4 regions of the Oerskovia sp. PE-21s genome follow, and region 1 is predicted to be linked to each of the others. Evidence: riboswitches for the same ligand, from Rfam matches in the RefSeq annotation. Region 1 holds a riboswitch; each other region holds the start of a gene.

Region 1 (4,150 bases):
CTGACCGGTCGTGAGGCGGACCGAGGCGCCCTCGGAGCTCATGAGCGAGCGGATGTCCTGGACGTGCTGGGGGAAGCGGTCGACGTCGGACGTCGGGCCGCTGCTGCGCAGCAGGGCGGTGACGACCGGGTCGCTGCCGGGCGCGCGCCCGATGCCCAGGTCGACGCGCCCCGGAGCCATGGCCTCCAGGACCGCGAACTGCTCCGCGACGACGAGCGGCGCGTGGTTGGGGAGCATGACGCCGCCCGACCCGACGCGGATCCGCTCGGTCACCGCGGCGGCCGCCGAGATCATGACGGGCGGTGCCGACGCCGCGACCGCGGGCATGTTGTGGTGCTCGGCGAACCAGTAGCGCGTGAAGCCGAGGCGGTCGGCGAGGCGCACGAGGTCCAGGGAGGCGGCGATGGCCTGGGCGGAGGACTGTCCCGAGCGGACGGGGACGAGGTCGAGGACGGAGAGGCGCGGCGAGGTAGTCATCGCCTGGTGCAACCCCGGGATACGGCCGGGGTATTCCTGCGCGGCCGCTGGGTGCGGAGTACGTGTCGTCGTCGGGCAGGTTTCACGACACGTACTCCGCACCCGGCGGCACGGTCAGCGGCGCAGCGCCTGCTCGACGTCCTCGATCAGGTCGAGCGGGTCCTCGAGGCCGATCGACAGGCGCACGGTCGTCTCCGCGATCCCGACGGCGGCACGCCCCTCCGGCCCCAGCTTGCGGTGCGTCGTGGTCGCGGGGTGCGTGATGAGCGACTTGGCGTCACCCAGGTTGTTGGAGATGTCCACGACCCGCAGGGAGTCGAGGAACTGGAACGTGCGCTTCTTGAGGAGCTCGGGGTCGGTGCCCGGGTCGTCGGCGCCCGGCACGTCGAGGTTGAACGTCACGACCGTCCCGCCCCCGCTCTGCTGGGCCTTGGCGAGCTCGACCTGCGGGTGCGAGGCGAGGAACGGGTAGCGCACGGCCGTGACGCCGGGCAGATCCTCGAGCGCGGTCGCGACCTGGAGGGCCGAGGCGTTCTGCGCCTTGACGCGCACCGACAGCGTCTCGAGCCCCTTGACCAGGACCCAGGCGTTGAACGCGCTGAGAGAGGGGCCCGTGTTGCGGATGAAGGTCTGGACGGGTCCCTTGACGTACTCCTCGGAGCCCAGGATCGCGCCGCCCAGCACACGGCCCTGACCGTCGATGTGCTTGGTCGCCGAGTACACGACGACGTCGGCGCCGAGCTCGAGCGGCTTCTGCAGGACGGGGGTGGCGAACACGTTGTCGAGCACGACGACGGCACCCGCGGCGTGCGCGAGCTCGCTCACGCGGCGCACGTCGATCACGTCCTGCATGGGGTTGGACGGGGTCTCGAAGAAGACGACGTCCGCGGGGGTCGACAGCGCCTCCTCCCACTGCGAGAGCACGTGACCGTCGACGTAGTCGGTGCGCACGCCCCACTTGGCGAAGATCTCGTCGAAGATCACGAGCGACGAGCCGAACAGCGCGCGGGCCGCGACGATGCGCGACCCGGCACCGACCAGCGCCGCGAGCGAGGTGAAGACCGCGGACATGCCCGACGCGGTCGCGTAGCAGGCCTCGGCGCCCTCGATGAGGCGCAGCCGCTCCTCGAACGTGTGCACCGTCGGGTTGCCGTAGCGCGAGTAGATGAAGCGGTCGACCTCGCCCGTGAACGCGGCCTCGGCCTCCGCGGCGCTCCCGTACACGTAGCCCTGCGTGAGGAAGAGCGCCTCGCTCGTCTCCTCGAAGTTGGTGCGGGCGTGGCCGCCGCGCACCGCGAGCGTGTCGGGACGGACCGAACGGGGGAGGGGGCCACGACCCGAGCCGCCCGGGACGCCGGCGGGGATGCGGAGCACGCCGTCCCCGGTCGCGGCGCTCACGACTGCGTCCAGGGCAGGCCCGCGGCGCGCCAGCCGTCGGAACCACGGTGACCGGCGCCGTCGAGCGCTCCCTCGAAACCCTCGAGGACGTTGTACGCGGGACCCAGCCCCGCGGCGGTCGCGGCCTTGGCCGCGCCGATCGAGCGGGCTCCCGAGCGGCACAGGAAGACGACCGGACGCTGGGGGCTCAGCCCGGCCGCGGTGAGCTCCGCGACGAACGCCGGGTTCGGGCGGCCCGCGACGTCGACCCACTGGGTCAGGACGGGCTCGCGGCCCGTCGAGGACAGGTCGGGGACCCCGACGAAACGCCACTCGGCGTCGGTGCGGACGTCCACGAGGACGGCGCTCGGGTCGCTCTGGAGAAGGGTCCACGCCTGCTGGGGCGTGATGTCGCCGGCGTACCCGTCGGCGGGACGGGCGTCGGGGACCGGGGCAGCGGTCGCGCGGTCGGGGGCACTCATGGTGATCCTCCATCGGTCGTGGCGGTAGCACCCTCGCCCGTCACCGGGGGGTTGCTGCGGCGTCATCGTGCCAAGTCACTCAGCCGCTCTGGATGGTTGCGTCGGATCGTACGCCACCGTGACCACGGAAAAGAACAGGTGTCTCGCAGGGTGGTCGGGCTAGGTTCCTGCGCATGAGCCACCTCCCCGAACCCGACCGCGCGCCCGACCAGGCCGAGGAGCCCCTGGCCGGTGGGAACTCGACGACCGTGGTGCGGCGAGGCGACACCGTCCGCCGCACCGCAGGGCCCTGGACGCCCACGGTCCAGGCGCTCCTGCGGCACCTGCGCGCACAGGGCGTCACCGAGGTGCCCGAGCCGCTCGGGACGGACGAGCAGGGGCGCGAGGTGCTGTCCTTCCTCCCCGGTGACGTCGGGAACTACCCGCTGCCCCCGTGGGTCTGGGACGAGTCGGTGCTCCGGGGCGCGGGCGCGCTGCTGCGGCGCGTGCACGACGCGAGCGTCGGGTTCCTCGACGCACGCACCGCTGCCCCCGTCCTCGACGCTCCGCCGGCGGCCCCCACCTGGCAGACCGCGCCGCACGAGCCAGCCGAGGTCGTGTGCCACAACGACGTCGCCCCGTACAACCTGGTCTTCCGTGACGGGGCCGTGGTCGGGCTCATCGACTTCGACACCGCGAGCCCCGGCCCCCGGATCTGGGACCTGGCCTACCTCGGCTACCGGCTCGCGCCCCTCGTGGCGGACGCCGGGGACTCCGCGGGGGGCGACGCCGTCGGGCGGCTGGACCCGTTGGCGCGGCTCGACGTGCTGGTCGCCGCCTACGGGATGGCGTACTCGCGCCGGGAGGTCCTGACCGTCGTGGTCGCGCGGCTCGACGAGCTCGCGGCGTTCACGGACGAGCGTGCGGCCGCGACCGGACGCGACGACCTCCGGGAGCACGCGGCCATGTACCGGGCCGACGCGCGGCGCGCTCGGAACCTCGCGGACTCCTCGCCCGTCTGAGCCCTCTTGCCCGCCTGACAGACCACCCTGACCACCATCCGAGACGCGGTGCCCACCGGTTGACACGCTCCGCGCGCCTCGACCATCCTGGACACCAGGTCATGAGTGCCAGCGCAAAACCCCGGTTTGCTGGCCGGCAACCCTCCTCCGCGGTGGGGTGCCCCGGGTGACGACCAGGTCCCTCTCTATCAGGAGGGGGGCAAGCGCGGAGGGGCCGGCACGGCGAACTCCGACGACCACCGGAGGACGTGCCATGAGCGCACATGCAGTCATCGAAGCCCCTACCTCGTGTGCCGTGCTGCCCGTCGTGGGCGGCGACACCCTGGTCCCCCTCGTCGACGGGCGCAGCGTCCCGTACGCGAACCTCGACGTCGCGGCCTCGGCCCCGGCGCTTCAGGTCGTGGCCGACCGGGTCACCGAGGTCCTGCCGCTGTACGCGAGCGTGCACCGCGGTGCGGGCTACCTCTCCCAGGTGTCGACGGCCCTCTACGAGGCTGCGCGCCAGACCATCGGCGCGTTCGTGGGGGCGCGCGAGGACGACGTCACGATCGTCACGCGCAACACCACGGACTCCCTCAACCTCCTCGCGGGCTGCGTCCCGGCCCAGGCCGACGGCTCGCCGGGGCGGGTGCTCGTCCTCGACGTCGAGCACCACGCGAACCTCCTGCCCTGGCAGCGCACGGGGGGCGCCACGGTCCTGGTCGGCGGTGCGACCGTCGCCGAGACCCTGTCGGGCCTGCGCGCCGAGCTCTCGCGCTTCCCGTACGCGCTCGTCGCGATCACGGGGGCCTCGAACGTCACGGGCGAGTCGTT
Region 2 (4,150 bases), 330 kb from region 1:
GTGCGGGGTAGCTGTCGTCGTGTCGGGCTCCCGACGACGACTACCCCGCACTCAGGCCGTCGGCGGCCTCAAGCTGTCGGCAGCGTCGAGGTGCCGGTCGGTGAGGTCGAGGTGCCGGTCGGTGAGGTCGGTCCATCTGCTGGGTCCCGTGAGGGAGAGGGTGCGCACCCGTGGCCCAGGATGCAGGCGGTCGTCGGCGGCATAGCGTTCGGTGAGCTCGTCCTCCGCCTCCTGGTCGCCCTGGTCGGCACGGACGAGCAGTTTCGCGATCTCGTCGACCAGCGTGAGGTCGGCGCCCTCGAGGTTGTCGTCCGTGCTCATCGCCCCCCACGTGTCCCACAGCAGCAGCTCGTCCCCCTGACGGTGGGCCAGCTCGAACACGACGTAGTCGTGGACGAACCAGTCGCCGCGGAACGGCAGCCCCGGGTCCACCCCGAACAGGTCCGCGTCCGCCAGCCCGGCACGGAGCGCGAGCCAGGCCGTGGCTGCGGGGACGAACGGTAGAGCCAGGTCCTCGGCCACGTCCCCCGTGCCCCGTGGAAGATCCAGGGGGTCGAACGGGAACGCCGGGTCTCCCGCGGTGAGCTCTGGGTCCCAGCGCACCCAGCGGCCGTCCGCCCAGTGCTCGACGACGACGTGATCGTGGTGGAAGCCGGGCGTGAAGTACGAGACGAACCCCACGCGGGTCCTGGCGGGGATGCCGTGCTCGCGCAGCACTCCGACCGTCAGCAGGGCGTGGTCCCGGCAGCAGCCTCCCACCCGGTCGCAGACCTCTCGGGGCTCGGTGAGCGCGGTCCCGTGCCGGGAGTGGTCGAGGTCGAGGATCGTCGCGAGCCACCGGCTGTCGACGTCCGTGGCACGCTCGGCCGGCATGACCGCAGCCTCGGCGCGATAGTGCGCGATCACGTTGCGCGCGACCTGCCCCAGGGCGTCCGGTGCGGTGGGCGCTGCCCGCAGGAGGTGGGCGTGCTCCCCGGGCGAGGAGTACGGCGAGTGGGCCACCCAGCGGGCGACCGCGGGATGGACGGCGGTCGCGCCGACCTGCTCGAGGCGGTTGGACGGGTCGTTCATCGGATCCTCCGAGGTCGCGGGTCACGAGCGGCGTGATGCCGGGCACCAGTGTCGACCGCGTCGCGCGACAGGGCAATGCCTCGGCCCGGCGGCCCGTCGGCTCCGTCCGAGCGACGGCCGAGCGACGGCCGGGCGGACGAGGTCCTCAGAAGTCTCCGAACCCGCCGAAGTCCCCACCGCCGAAGTCCCCACCGCCGAAGTCGCCGAAGCCCCCACCTAGGTCGCCCCCGCCTCCGGCCTCGGTGAAGTCGCCGCCGCCGGCGTCGCCGGCTCCGGGGTCGCCGGCTCCGGGGTCGCCCTCGGTCGCGCCCGGGTCGCCTGCGCCCGAGGTGCCGCCGTCGCCCGCGAAGTCGGCCGTGGGGTCGCCGAACATCGGGCCGAACATCATGTTGGCGACCGCGGAGCCGATCACGACGCCCGCGATGGTGCCGAGCATGCTCGAGCCGATCATCGAGCCCATGCCCGGCCCGCCCGGCCCGCCCTGCCTGCCGCCGAACGACCGTTCGAGCGTGCCGGGGTTGCGCATCTCGGCGCGGGTCGCCATGCGGGCGAGCGACTGCGGGTCGTCGGAGGTAGCGCGCTCGGCGGGCGGCACGTTCTCACCCAGCTCGGTCAGCACGCGTCGACGCTGCTCGGGCGTCAGCCGCTCGAACGCCTCGGCGTGCGCCTGCTCGACGGCCTCCGGGGGAGCCGTGCGCAGCAGGTAGCGGTAGCGGTCGATCGCGACGTCGTCCTCGCTGCGCGCGGGGCCGGTCCGGGCAGGGGGTGGCGTGCCGTAGGCGGGCGCACCGGGACGGTCTGCCGAGCCGTGGGGCCCGTCGTCCTGCGGGGCGCGGCCGAGGAGGCGGTCGAGGAATCCCATGAGCGTGTCCTTCTGGTCGAACCGTCGAGGGCGGGTGCCCTCACCGGTTCAACGCGGCGCCCGGCCCGCCCGTTCCGCCGAGTGCATGATCCGGCTGTGAGACGCCCGGCGAGTCGCAGCCGGATCACGCACTTAGCGGCGAGCGTGGGGCGGCTCCGGCGCCGGACCCACCCCGCCGACCAGCCGCACGTTGAGCGCCCGTCCCGCGAGCTCGAGCGCGTGGTACTGCTCGTGCACCCGCACGGTCGCCCCGGGGTCGAGGGCGAGGCTCGTGTGGTGCCACACCCGGCACGCTCCCTCGCCCGTCGCGTACTCGACGACGACCTCGGTGCCGCCGCTGGTCGTGCGCACCGCGAGCACGACGCCCTCGCGCCATCCCCAGGGCCGGTTGCGGAGCATGCGCTCGTGGACGGGGTGCAGCAGGTGCCCGGCGTCGAACCGGTCGCACACGGTGGGCGGGGGACAGGCGACGACCGTCGCCCGGCGTTCCATGACGCGCTCGGCCATGGTGCTCCTTCTCTCCGTGCCCGACGACGGGGCTCACCCGCGTGCGCACGCCCACCCGGGAGGCTCCCCGGATGAGGGGCACGAGGAGGCGCCCTACGACGTCGGGCCTCGCTCTTCCCCCACGGTCGTGGGGGCGGGTCTTCCTCCGGGAGCACCGTGCGCGTCGCGCGGTTGCCGGACCAGCACGCCGGAGGGCGGTTCGCTGGTCCTCTGGACCGTTCTCAGTTCTACCACGGCGTCACCGACCGAGCACAGGGAGCACCTGGTCCTGGACGCACGAGTGCCCCCGACCGAGACGGTCGGGGGCACTCGTTCAATGATCAGCTACGCCCGGAGGCGAGTGAGATCAGAGCGGGCGGATGTTCTCCGCCTGCGGGCCCTTGGGGCCCTGCGTCACGTCGAACTCGACGCGCTGGTTCTCCTCGAGCGAGCGGAAGCCCTGCGTCTGGATGGCGGAGTAGTGCGCGAACACGTCGGCGCTGCCGTCCTCAGGTGCGATGAAGCCGTAGCCCTTTTCGCCGTTGAACCACTTCACGGTTCCCAATGCCATGGGGATCTCCTTCTAGAGTTTCAAACAGCTCCATGATCTGGAGCCGAACATCACGGTGTTCGTCGTCAACTCTTGGGTAACAAGGTTCGCGGTGGCATGGGGCCGTTGCGCAAGGACAAGCGAGGCACTGCAATCTCACCGGCTACGGTACAGGGGTTACTCCGACTGTGCTAGCCCTGATGCTAACGATTGAAGTACGCCTGCCCGCCAACCAGGTCAGGGCCGAGCAAATCGGGCACCGTCACGAGCGTGTAGCCGGCAGCCCGCAGACCGTCCACGATGCCCGGGACGGCGTCGACGGTCGAGGCGTGGATGTCGTGCATCAGGAGGATCGCCCCAGGTCGGACGCCTGCGAGCGCCCGCTCGGTCGTCATGGCCGTGTCCTTGTTCTTCCAGTCCTCGGTGTCGACGTCCCACAGGATCGCCGGCTCGTTCCGCTCGGAGAGGACGCTCGTCACAGTGTCGCTCCTCGCGCCGTACGGAGGGCGTACGAGGGTCGGTCGGACGCCTGACGCGGCCTCGACCGCGTCCGCCGTCGACGTCAGCTCGTCCGTGATCTGGTCCGAGCCGAGCTTGGACAAGTCCGGGTGGGACCAGGTGTGGTTACCGATGGCGTGCCCTTCGGCGACCTCGCGGCGGACCAGGTCGGGGTGCGACGTGACGGACCGGCCGACGAGGAAGAACGTCGCCTTGGCCTGCTTCTCGGCGAGGGTGTCGAGCAGGCGCGACGTGTGCTTGCCGGGTCCGTCGTCGAACGTCAGGGCCACGCACCTGAGCACCGAGCAGTCCGGGGCTCCCGGGGACGCGGGCGGCACGGGCGGGGTCGTCACGGGGGGTTCGACGGGCGGCGGCGTGATCCCCATGAACGGGGTGCCGCTCGACGCGGTGTCCGCGAGCTGCTTCCCGACCGCGGACAGGACCGTCCGCGTCGCGTCGGGCTCGAAGCGCACGGCCAGCTCTCCGTCCGAGCGGGCAGAGACCAGGCCGGGGGAGAAGACCAGGGTCGCGGCGCCGTCGGGCCCCAGGCGAACGTCCCGGAAGGTGTCCTCCGACGCGGGCACCGGCTCCTCGAACCCGAGCCCGGCCTGGTCGAGCGCCGCGTCGACCCACTGCGCGGCCTGCTTGCGGCCGTCGGCCGTGAAGAGGTCCGAGGACCACGT
Region 3 (4,150 bases), on a different contig from region 1:
CTCGCGCCCCACCCGGTCGGACAAGCGCCGCGAGTACACCGAGCGCATGGACGCCAAGGCCGAGGCCCGCGCCGAGCTCTGGACCGAGCGCGAGTCCGGCCACTGGACGGACCCCGACCAGGACTGACCTCCCGCGCGGGTCGACGAGCGTCGTCGACCGTGCACGTCCGCCCGCAGGGCGGGTACGGCCCCTCGGGTCGTGCCCGCCCTGCGGCGTCCCCGGGGGTGTCGACCCCGCGCCCGGGCGGCACGGGCGCCCAGGGGGAGCGTCGTCGTCGGGCCGGGGCCGGCGGCATGCCGCCCACGCCGTCCCACCGTGAGGTGTCACACGGTGAAACGGCGCCCCGTCCGAGCGCCCGGCGCGGGATGATGAGCCCGTGAATGCGCTCTCCGCACGCTCCCAGGTCGCCACGGCCCACCGGGTCGTCGTCAAGATCGGCTCCTCGTCCCTCACCGGACCGGACGGGCACCTCAGCGTCCCGGCCCTGCACGCGCTCGTCGACGTGATCGCGGCCCGCCACGCGGCGGGCGGGCAGGTCGTGCTGGTGACGTCGGGGGCGATCGCCGCGGGGATCGGTCCGCTGGGCCTGAGCGCGCGACCGCGCGACCTCGCGACGGCCCAGGCCGCGGCCTCGGTGGGGCAGGGGCTCCTGGTCGCCCGCTACGCCCAGGCGTTCGCCGAGTACGGCATCCGCGTGGGCCAGGTGCTCCTCACGGCCGAGGACACCATCCGCCGCGGGCACTACCGCAACGCGCAGCGCTCGCTCGAGCGGCTCCTGGACCTGGGCATCGTGCCGGTCGTCAACGAGAACGACGCGGTCGCGACCGACGAGATCCGCTTCGGGGACAACGACCGTCTCGCGGCCCTGGTCTCGCACCTGGTGCGCGCCGACGCGATGGTCCTGCTGACCGACGTCGACGGCCTGTACGACGGGCCGCCCTCGCGCCCGGGCACGCAGCGCATCCGCGAGGTCCGGTCCGCCCTCGACCTCGAAGGCATCGAGGTCACGGGCCGGGGCAGCTCGATCGGGACCGGCGGCATGCTCACCAAGCTCGAGTCGGTGCGCATCGCGACGGGCTCGGGCATCCCGGTCGTCCTGACCAAGGCCGCGCACGCCGAGGGCGCGCTCGCGGGGCACGAGGTGGGGACCTGGTTCGCCGTGACGGGCAAGCGCACCACGCGCCGGCGCCTGTGGCTCGCGCACGCGGCCCGCACGCGCGGACGACTCGAGCTCGACGAGGGGGCGGTCGCCGCGGTGCTGGGCGGACGCGCGTCGCTGCTGCCCGCGGGCGTGGTCGGCGTCACGGGAGACTTCGACGCGGGCGACCCCGTCGAGCTCGTCGCCCCCGACGGGCGCGTGATCGCGCGCGGCCTCGTCGCGTTCGACTCGAGCGACATCCCGGACCTGCTCGGCCGTTCGACGCACGAGCTACGCGACAAGCTCGGCGAGGGGTACGACCGCGAGATCGTGCACCGCGACGACCTCGTGCTCGTGGGGCGCAAGCGCAAGGCGTCCTGAGTCGTCTCACGGGGTGGGACGGTCTGCTCACCCCTTGACTCGGTGGCCTCGGGCGGCTTTCCTGTGCGGCAGGTGAAGAGCGCCAGCGCCAAGACCCGGCTCGCTGGCCAGCAACCCTTCGACGTGACGGGGTGCTCCGGGTGGTACCTGACCGCGACCCGTCGGGCGCGGTAAGCACACGGAGGAACGGGCGATGCGCGCACTCGGAACGCAACAGGGGCTCGACGGCAGGGGTGTCCGCTGCCTCGACGCGGGGACCCTCGTGCTCTGTTGTCGCTGACACGCGGCTGACCCCTCGCCGCTCCTGACGTGCTGCCGACATCCCGTCCCACCCTCGCCGTCCCCTGACGGCCCCCACCGCCGCTCACCGTGAGCCCGGCGTCGATCCGACGCACCCACGGTCCGTCGGCGACCCCTCAGCGCCCCGGCCGTGCCGGACCGACGGCGCGCACGACCGAAGGAGCACTGCTCGCATGTCCCTCTCGACCTGGCCCTCGGGCCCCGGCGGCCGCACGGCCCCGTCCCGCCGCGCGCTCGTCGCGGCCTCGCTCGCCGCGACGGCGCTCCTGCTCGGGGCGTGCGGCTCCGGTGGCGGCAGCACCGCGGACGGCACGTCCCCCGGCCCGACGGCGGAGCCCGTCCCGGGCGGCAACCTCACCTTCGCGGTCACGGTCGACTCGCACTGCATCGACCCCCAGCAGGTCGGGAACAACGACGCGATCGCCTCGGCCCGCCAGACCGTGGCCTCGCTCACCGCGCAGGACCCGGACACGGGCGAGATCCTGCCGTGGCTCGCGGAGAGCTGGGAGGTCGACGCGGACGCCACGAGCTTCACGTTCACGCTCCGGGAGGGGCCGACGTTCGCCGACGGCACGCCGATCGACGCGGCCGCGGTCAAGACGAACTTCGACAAGATCGTCGAGCTCGGCGCGGCGGCCTCGCTCGGCTCTGGCTACCTCGTCGGGTACGAGGGAACCACGGTCGTGGACCCCCGCACCGTGCGGGTCGACTTCTCGGCACCCAGCGCGCAGTTCCTCCAGGCGTCCTCGACGTTCTCGCTCGGACTGCTCTCGCCCGCTTCCGCCGCGCTCAGCGTCGAGGACCGGTGCGCCGGGAAGTTCGTGGGCTCCGGGCCGTTCGCGGTGAGGTCCTACACGTTCGACCAGGAGGTCGTGCTCGAGAAGGTCGCCGGCTACGACTGGGCCTCCGGGGCCGACGACCACACCGGGGAGGCGTACCTCGACACCGTGACCGTGAAGTTCGTGCCCGAGGCCAGCGTGCGTACCGGCAGCCTGCTCTCGGGCCAGATCGACGCGACCGCGGCCATCAGCACGGTCGACCTGCCGCAGTTCGACGGCAACGGCTTCTGGCTCGCGTACCGGGCGAACCCGGGCGTCGTCTTCAACCTCTTCCCCAACGAGTCGCGACCGCTCGCCGCCGACCCGGCGGTGCGGCAGGCGATCAGCAAGGGCATCGACCGCGAGGAGATCGCCGCGACCCTGCTGACCCCGCAGGACGAGCCTGCTACGAGCGTGCTGTCGCACTCGACCCCGCTGTGGGCCGACGTCTCGGACGACCTCGCGTACGACCCGGACGGTGCGGAGGCGCTCCTCGACGACGCCGGCTGGGTCGAGGGCGCCGACGGTGTGCGGGTCAAGGACGGTCAGCGGCTGTCCACCACGGTCACGTTCTGGCAGGTGGCCGAGCCGCTCGAGCTCGTCCAGCAGCAGCTCGCGAAGATCGGCGTGGACCTCCAGCTCAAGCAGGTCACGGTCGCCGAGTCCACCGAGCTCAAGAAGTCCGGGGACTTCGACTTCGACTACTACAACCTGACGCGCTCGGACCCCGACGTGCTGCGCACGATCTTCTCGGCCAACGCGCGCAACATCAACAAGCGGGCACCCGAGGAGGTCGACGACCTGCTCGACCGCTCGGCCGCGTCGACGGACCCGGCCGAGCGGCAGGAGCTCGTGACCCAGGCTGCGCGTCTCCTGGTCCAGCAGGGGCACGCGATCCCGGTCTACGAGCTCTCGACGACGATCGCTGCGGCCGACACGGTCCAGGGCCTGGGCTTCGAGGCGTCGACCCGCCTCGACTTCTACGGCGCCTGGGTCCAGCAGGACTGAGCAGCGGCTCGGCGGGACGCGTCGCGAGCGTCCCGCCGGGCCGGCGCTCCCGCCACCGAGCCGACCACCTGCGTGTCACGACCCGCGTCACCACCTGCGCGCCACCACCCGAGAGGAGCCGACCATGGGCCGGTACATCGCCCGCCGCCTGGGGCAGGGAGGCTTCGTCCTGTGGGCGGCCTTCACGATCTCCTTCTTCCTGCTCTACGTCCTGCCGAGCGACGCGGCCTCGATCAAGGCGGCCGGAGCCGACGGTGACCTCTCGGACCCCGAGCTCGTCGCGCGCCTGCGTGCCGAGCAAGGGCTCGACCGCCCCGTCCTGGTCCAGTACGCGCACGGTCTGTGGGGAGCGGTGCACCTGGACTTCGGGCGCTCGTTCTCCTCGGGGGCGCCCGCCACCAAGCTCCTGGCCGAGGCGCTGCCGCCGACGCTGCAGCTCACGGCCCTGGCCCTCGGGCTCGCGCTCGTCGGCGGAGCCGCGTTCGCGCTCGCGAGCACCTTCCC
Region 4 (4,150 bases), 410 kb from region 1:
CGTCTCGATCTGCTCGGCGACCGCGTCACGACCCTCGGTCAGCGCTCGGGCGAGGATCGCGACCTCGCCGACCTTCTGGTCCGCGAACGCGAGCCAGTCACGCAGGCGGGCGTCGATCGAGCCGTTCGTCCAGTTCTCGTCCTCGACGTCGTGCGGGACGTGCAGGAGCGAGGTCGACGTGCCGACCGTGACGGCGCCGGCGCCCAGGCCGGACAGGTCGTCGACGAGCGCGAGCTTCGCCGCGAGGTCGGCGCGCCAGATGTTGTGGCCGTCGATCACGCCCGCGACGACGGTCTTGTCCGCGAGGCCCGCGACGGGGCCCGCCGGGACCGCTCCCTTGACGAGGTCGAGCGAGATCGCCTCGACGTCGGTCGCGGCCAGGAGCGCGAGGCCGTCGTGCTCACCCTGGAGCCCGCCGAACGGCGCGCCCACGAGGATCGCGGGGCGCTCGGTGCCCACCGCGAGCTCGGTCGCGAGCACGCGGTACGCCTCGGAGACCGCGGCGTGGACCTCGGCGGCCGGAACGTCGATCGAGTCGGACACGAGCGCCGGCTCGTCGAGCTGCACCCACGGTGCACCGGCCGCGGCCAGGGCGCGCAGCAGCTCGACGTACACGGGCAGGACGTCCGCGAGGCGCGAGAGCGGGCTGAAGCCGGGCGCGCTGTCGTCGGCGGCCTTGGACAGCGCGAGGAACGTCACGGGCCCGACGACGACGGGCCGGGTCACGACGCCCGCGTCCTTGGCCTCGACGAACTGGCGCACGACGCGGTCGTCCGCGAAGCGGAATGGCGTGGACTCGCTGACCTCGGGGACCAGGTAGTGGTAGTTCGTGTCGAACCACTTGGTCATCTCGAGCGGGGCGTCCTCGCCGGCGCCGCGCGCGACCGTGAAGTAGCCCGCGAGGTCCAGCGCGCCCTTCTCGTCGGTGAGCGACGCGAAGCGCGACGGGACCGCCCCGAGGAGAGCGACGACGTCGAGCACCTGGTCGTAGTAGGAGAACGAGCCGGGCACGGCGCCCGACGAGGCGTCGAGGCCCAGGTCGACGAGACGCTGGGCGGCCGCGACGCGCAGCGCCGAGGCCGTGGCCTCGAGCTCGTCGGCCGTTGTCCTGCCGGCCCAGAAGGACTCGACGGCCTTCTTGAGCTCGCGGCGCGGGCCGATGCGGGGGTAGCCGAGGACGGAACCGGAGGGGAACGTGGGTGCACTCATGGTGAATACCTCTGAACTGGTCAGACCGAGGAGCTGCCCAGGGCAGGCTCGGCGGAGGGAAGGGGAGTGCCGGAGACCCACGGCCCGCTGGCCAGGTCGGGGGTGCGGGACGAGACGCCGCTGGCGTCCCCCGCTGCCCCACCGCCGAGGTCGACTCCCTCGAGCAGGTCTAGAGCGGCTTGGTGCTTGTTGAAGGTGTAGATGTGGAGGCCGGGCGCGCCGGCCGCGAGGACCTGGCGCGCGAGCTCGACCGAGTGCCGGATGCCCAGCGCGTGGCGCGCGTCCGGGTCCGGCTCCGCCTCGAGGGCCTCGACGACGCGGCGCGGCGCGGGGACGCCCGTGAGCTCCTCGACACGCGCGAGGCGGGCCGGGTCCGTCATGGGCAGGAGGCCCGCGAGGATGGGGATGGTCACGCCCGCGGCGCGCGCCTCGGCCACGAAGTCGATGTAGGACGACGCCTCGTAGAAGAGCTGCGTGATCGCGAAGTCCGCTCCGGCCTGCTGCTTCTGCCAGAGGCGGCGCACCTCCTGGGTGCGGCTCGTGCCCGCGGCGAGGTTGCCGTCGGGGAACGTCGCGACCGCGATGGTCAGGGGGCGGGCCGCGCCGCGCAGCGCGACGCTCGGGCTCGCGGCGCAGCGTGCGGCCTCGACCTCGCGCAGCAGGGCCACGAGCTCGGTGCTCGACCGCACGCCGTCCTCGGCGGGGCGCCAGTCGGGCTGGTCGCGCGGAGGGTCCCCGCGCAGGGCGAGGAAGCTGCGCACGCCCGCGTCGAGGAAGTCCGTGATGACGTCCTCGACGTCCTCGCGCGAGGCGCCCACGCAGGTCAGGTGCGCGATGGGCAGCACGGGCGTGCCGTGCAGGAGCTGGCTGATGACGCGGCGCGAGGTCTCGCGGTCCGTGCCGGCCGCGCCGTAGGTGACCGACACGAAGTCGGGTGAGGTCGCGACGAGGCGGCGGGCCGTCTCCCAGAACTTGGGCGCGGCGTCGGGGCGGCGCGGGGGCATGAGCTCGAACGACACCGTGGGCCGCGGTGCCTCGTGCCCGAAGTGCCCCAGGTCGACGATGCTCATCGGGCGGCCGTCAGGAGGGTCGTGCTGGTGGTGGCCAGGGCGGCCGGACGGCTGGCGCGGGGGACCCCGGTGCGGTGCAGGGGTGCGCGGAAAGATGCCTCGGTCATGAATCGCTCCATCGAACCTGGCTGTAGCACCCGTACCCGCGAGAGGCTTCCGTTGGGGGGTTGCTGCGGTGTCAACGAGCCAGGACTCTCGACCGCTCTGGATGGTGTTGACGATCGTAGGGGGAATCCATGATCTGAGCCAATATCTGCTCGAAGCGTGAGACGGAGGGGTCCGGAGTGGTTCCTCGGCCCCGCTCCGGCGTCCGTCCACGCGGTCGCAGATCCCTTCGTCGGTCCCTGCGGTCGCCCTTCCAACGTACGCCTGTCGGCGCCCTCCCGGACCGCCGGGCGATCCTCCCCGACGTCGCCGCTATGCTCCGGGCGTGCCTCGCCGACGCAGCCAGCAGCAGGTCTCGTTCGTGCTCGACGACTCGTCCGAGGGTGTCGACCCGGGCTCGGGCGTCCCGGAGCCTGCTCGTCGGGAGCGGACGCGACGCCCCCTCACCCGTACGGCACGACGGCGTCGCGCCGCCCGTCTGGTCGGCCTCGCCGTCGGTCTCGGAACGCTCGGGGTGGCGGCCGCGGTCGTCGTGACGCGCGACGGGGCGGCCCAGGACGACGCGCTCGAGACGCTCCGCTCGTCCGAGGACAGGATCTTCGACCTCACCTACGCGCCGCGTGCCGAGTGGAGCGTCGACCGCGACGGGGGCCAGCCGCTCACCGTGGGGGACCTGCTGGTGGTCCCGGGGCGCTCCGGGACCGTCGGGTACGACCTCGGGTCGGGCGACGAGCGCTGGCGGCTGGACGACCTGACCCGGCAGGTCTGCGCCGCCGACCAGGTGCGCGCCGAGGGAACGGCGGAGGTGTCGGCCTTCGTGTGCCTGGGCCAGGGGGAGGAGGCCACCGCGGCCCGACTCGTGAGCGTCGACGGTGCGGTGGTGGCCGAGGTAGAGATGGACCCACGCTGGGGCGAGGCGGTCGCCGGTCCCGGCGGGACGGTGCTCCAGGCCGCCAGAGACGAGACGGGGGTCGTGGTCCGGTCCGTCGACGTCCGGACGGGCACGGTGGCGTGGGAGCGACGGCTGACCGTGAGGGAGGACGCGCAGGACCCCCTGTGCGCGACGGAAGGTGATGCCGTCCGTGCGGTCTACCGGTCGGGGACGGTGGCGGTCCACGGATGTGGCGTCCTGTCCTACCTGACGCCTGGGGGGCAGGTCGTCGACGAAACGTCGGCGATGGTGCAGGTCATCGCCCTGGGCAACGGGTCCTACCTCCGCTCGTCGGGGACGGCCGTCGCGGGACCTGTCGAAGCCGTCTCGGCCGACAGCACGGTGCTCTGGACGAACGAGGGGCTCGTGCTCGGGGAAGGTGCCCGCGACCTCCTGGCGCCTCACCTCGTCCTGCTCGACCAGGGGGAGGCGCTCCTCGCCGTCCACAGGGACGGCACGACCGCCTGGACCGCACCGGTCGCCGCGCGTCAGGTGCTCGTCCGCGGCGCGGACGTCGTGATGGTGCAGACGGTCGACCGGGAGACGGTCGCCCTGGACGCCACGACGGGTGAGGAACGGTGGCGGCGGGCGGCCGACCCCGCGTCCGGTGCGGTGTCGTACCGCGTGACCGGCACGTTCACCGACGGTTTCTCCGCGCTCCTCGTCGTCCCCACCGCGCCCGGCACGAGCTCGGTCACCGCCCTCGACCTGGCGACGGGCGACGTGCGATGGACCCAGGAGCACACCGGGGACCCGTACGAGCTGGCCGCTGGGGGAGGTCGGCTGCTGAGGATCGACGAAGCCCAGGTCACGGCTTTCGGCTGACGGCGTCAAC

What was found. Region 1 has a riboswitch for S-adenosylmethionine ahead of ACZDYF_RS10705 (rhodanese-like domain-containing protein). Riboswitches for the same ligand answer to the same signal wherever they lie in the genome.
Region 2: it holds a riboswitch for S-adenosylmethionine, as region 1 does, so the genes downstream of both, ACZDYF_RS09050 (hypothetical protein) here and ACZDYF_RS10705 (rhodanese-like domain-containing protein) in region 1, are expected to answer to the same signal.
Region 3: it holds a riboswitch for S-adenosylmethionine, as region 1 does, so the genes downstream of both, ACZDYF_RS12255 (ABC transporter substrate-binding protein) here and ACZDYF_RS10705 (rhodanese-like domain-containing protein) in region 1, are expected to answer to the same signal.
Region 4: it holds a riboswitch for S-adenosylmethionine, as region 1 does, so the genes downstream of both, ACZDYF_RS08720 (methylenetetrahydrofolate reductase) here and ACZDYF_RS10705 (rhodanese-like domain-containing protein) in region 1, are expected to answer to the same signal.

What each region holds. Positions count from the first base shown of each region.
Region 1 covers NZ_JBUXJM010000004.1:433,124-437,273, forward strand. The annotation lists gene ACZDYF_RS10695 (LLM class flavin-dependent oxidoreductase) at 1-477, opposite strand, end outside; gene ACZDYF_RS10700 (O-succinylhomoserine sulfhydrylase) at 592-1,851, opposite strand; gene ACZDYF_RS10705 (rhodanese-like domain-containing protein) at 1,872-2,336, opposite strand; SAM riboswitch class I at 2,343-2,435, opposite strand; gene ACZDYF_RS10710 (phosphotransferase enzyme family protein) at 2,510-3,337, shown strand; SAM riboswitch class IV at 3,435-3,549, shown strand; gene ACZDYF_RS10715 (aminotransferase class V-fold PLP-dependent enzyme) at 3,591-4,150, shown strand, end outside.
Region 2 covers NZ_JBUXJM010000004.1:100,913-105,062, forward strand. The annotation lists gene ACZDYF_RS09040 (transglutaminase-like domain-containing protein) at 52-1,071, opposite strand; gene ACZDYF_RS09045 (hypothetical protein) at 1,217-1,933, opposite strand; gene ACZDYF_RS09050 (hypothetical protein) at 2,066-2,440, opposite strand; SAM riboswitch class IV at 2,546-2,657, opposite strand; gene ACZDYF_RS09055 (cold-shock protein) at 2,787-2,990, opposite strand; gene ACZDYF_RS09060 (polysaccharide deacetylase family protein) at 3,173-4,150, opposite strand, start outside.
Region 3 covers NZ_JBUXJM010000005.1:247,203-251,352, forward strand. The annotation lists gene obgE (GTPase ObgE) at 1-127, shown strand, start outside; gene proB (glutamate 5-kinase) at 378-1,520, shown strand; SAM riboswitch class IV at 1,592-1,703, shown strand; gene ACZDYF_RS12255 (ABC transporter substrate-binding protein) at 1,994-3,646, shown strand; gene ACZDYF_RS12260 (ABC transporter permease) at 3,771-4,150, shown strand, end outside.
Region 4 covers NZ_JBUXJM010000004.1:21,248-25,397, forward strand. The annotation lists gene metE (5-methyltetrahydropteroyltriglutamate--homocysteine S-methyltransferase) at 1-1,209, opposite strand, end outside; gene ACZDYF_RS08720 (methylenetetrahydrofolate reductase) at 1,230-2,279, opposite strand; SAM riboswitch class I at 2,392-2,494, opposite strand; gene ACZDYF_RS08725 (outer membrane protein assembly factor BamB family protein) at 2,710-4,140, shown strand.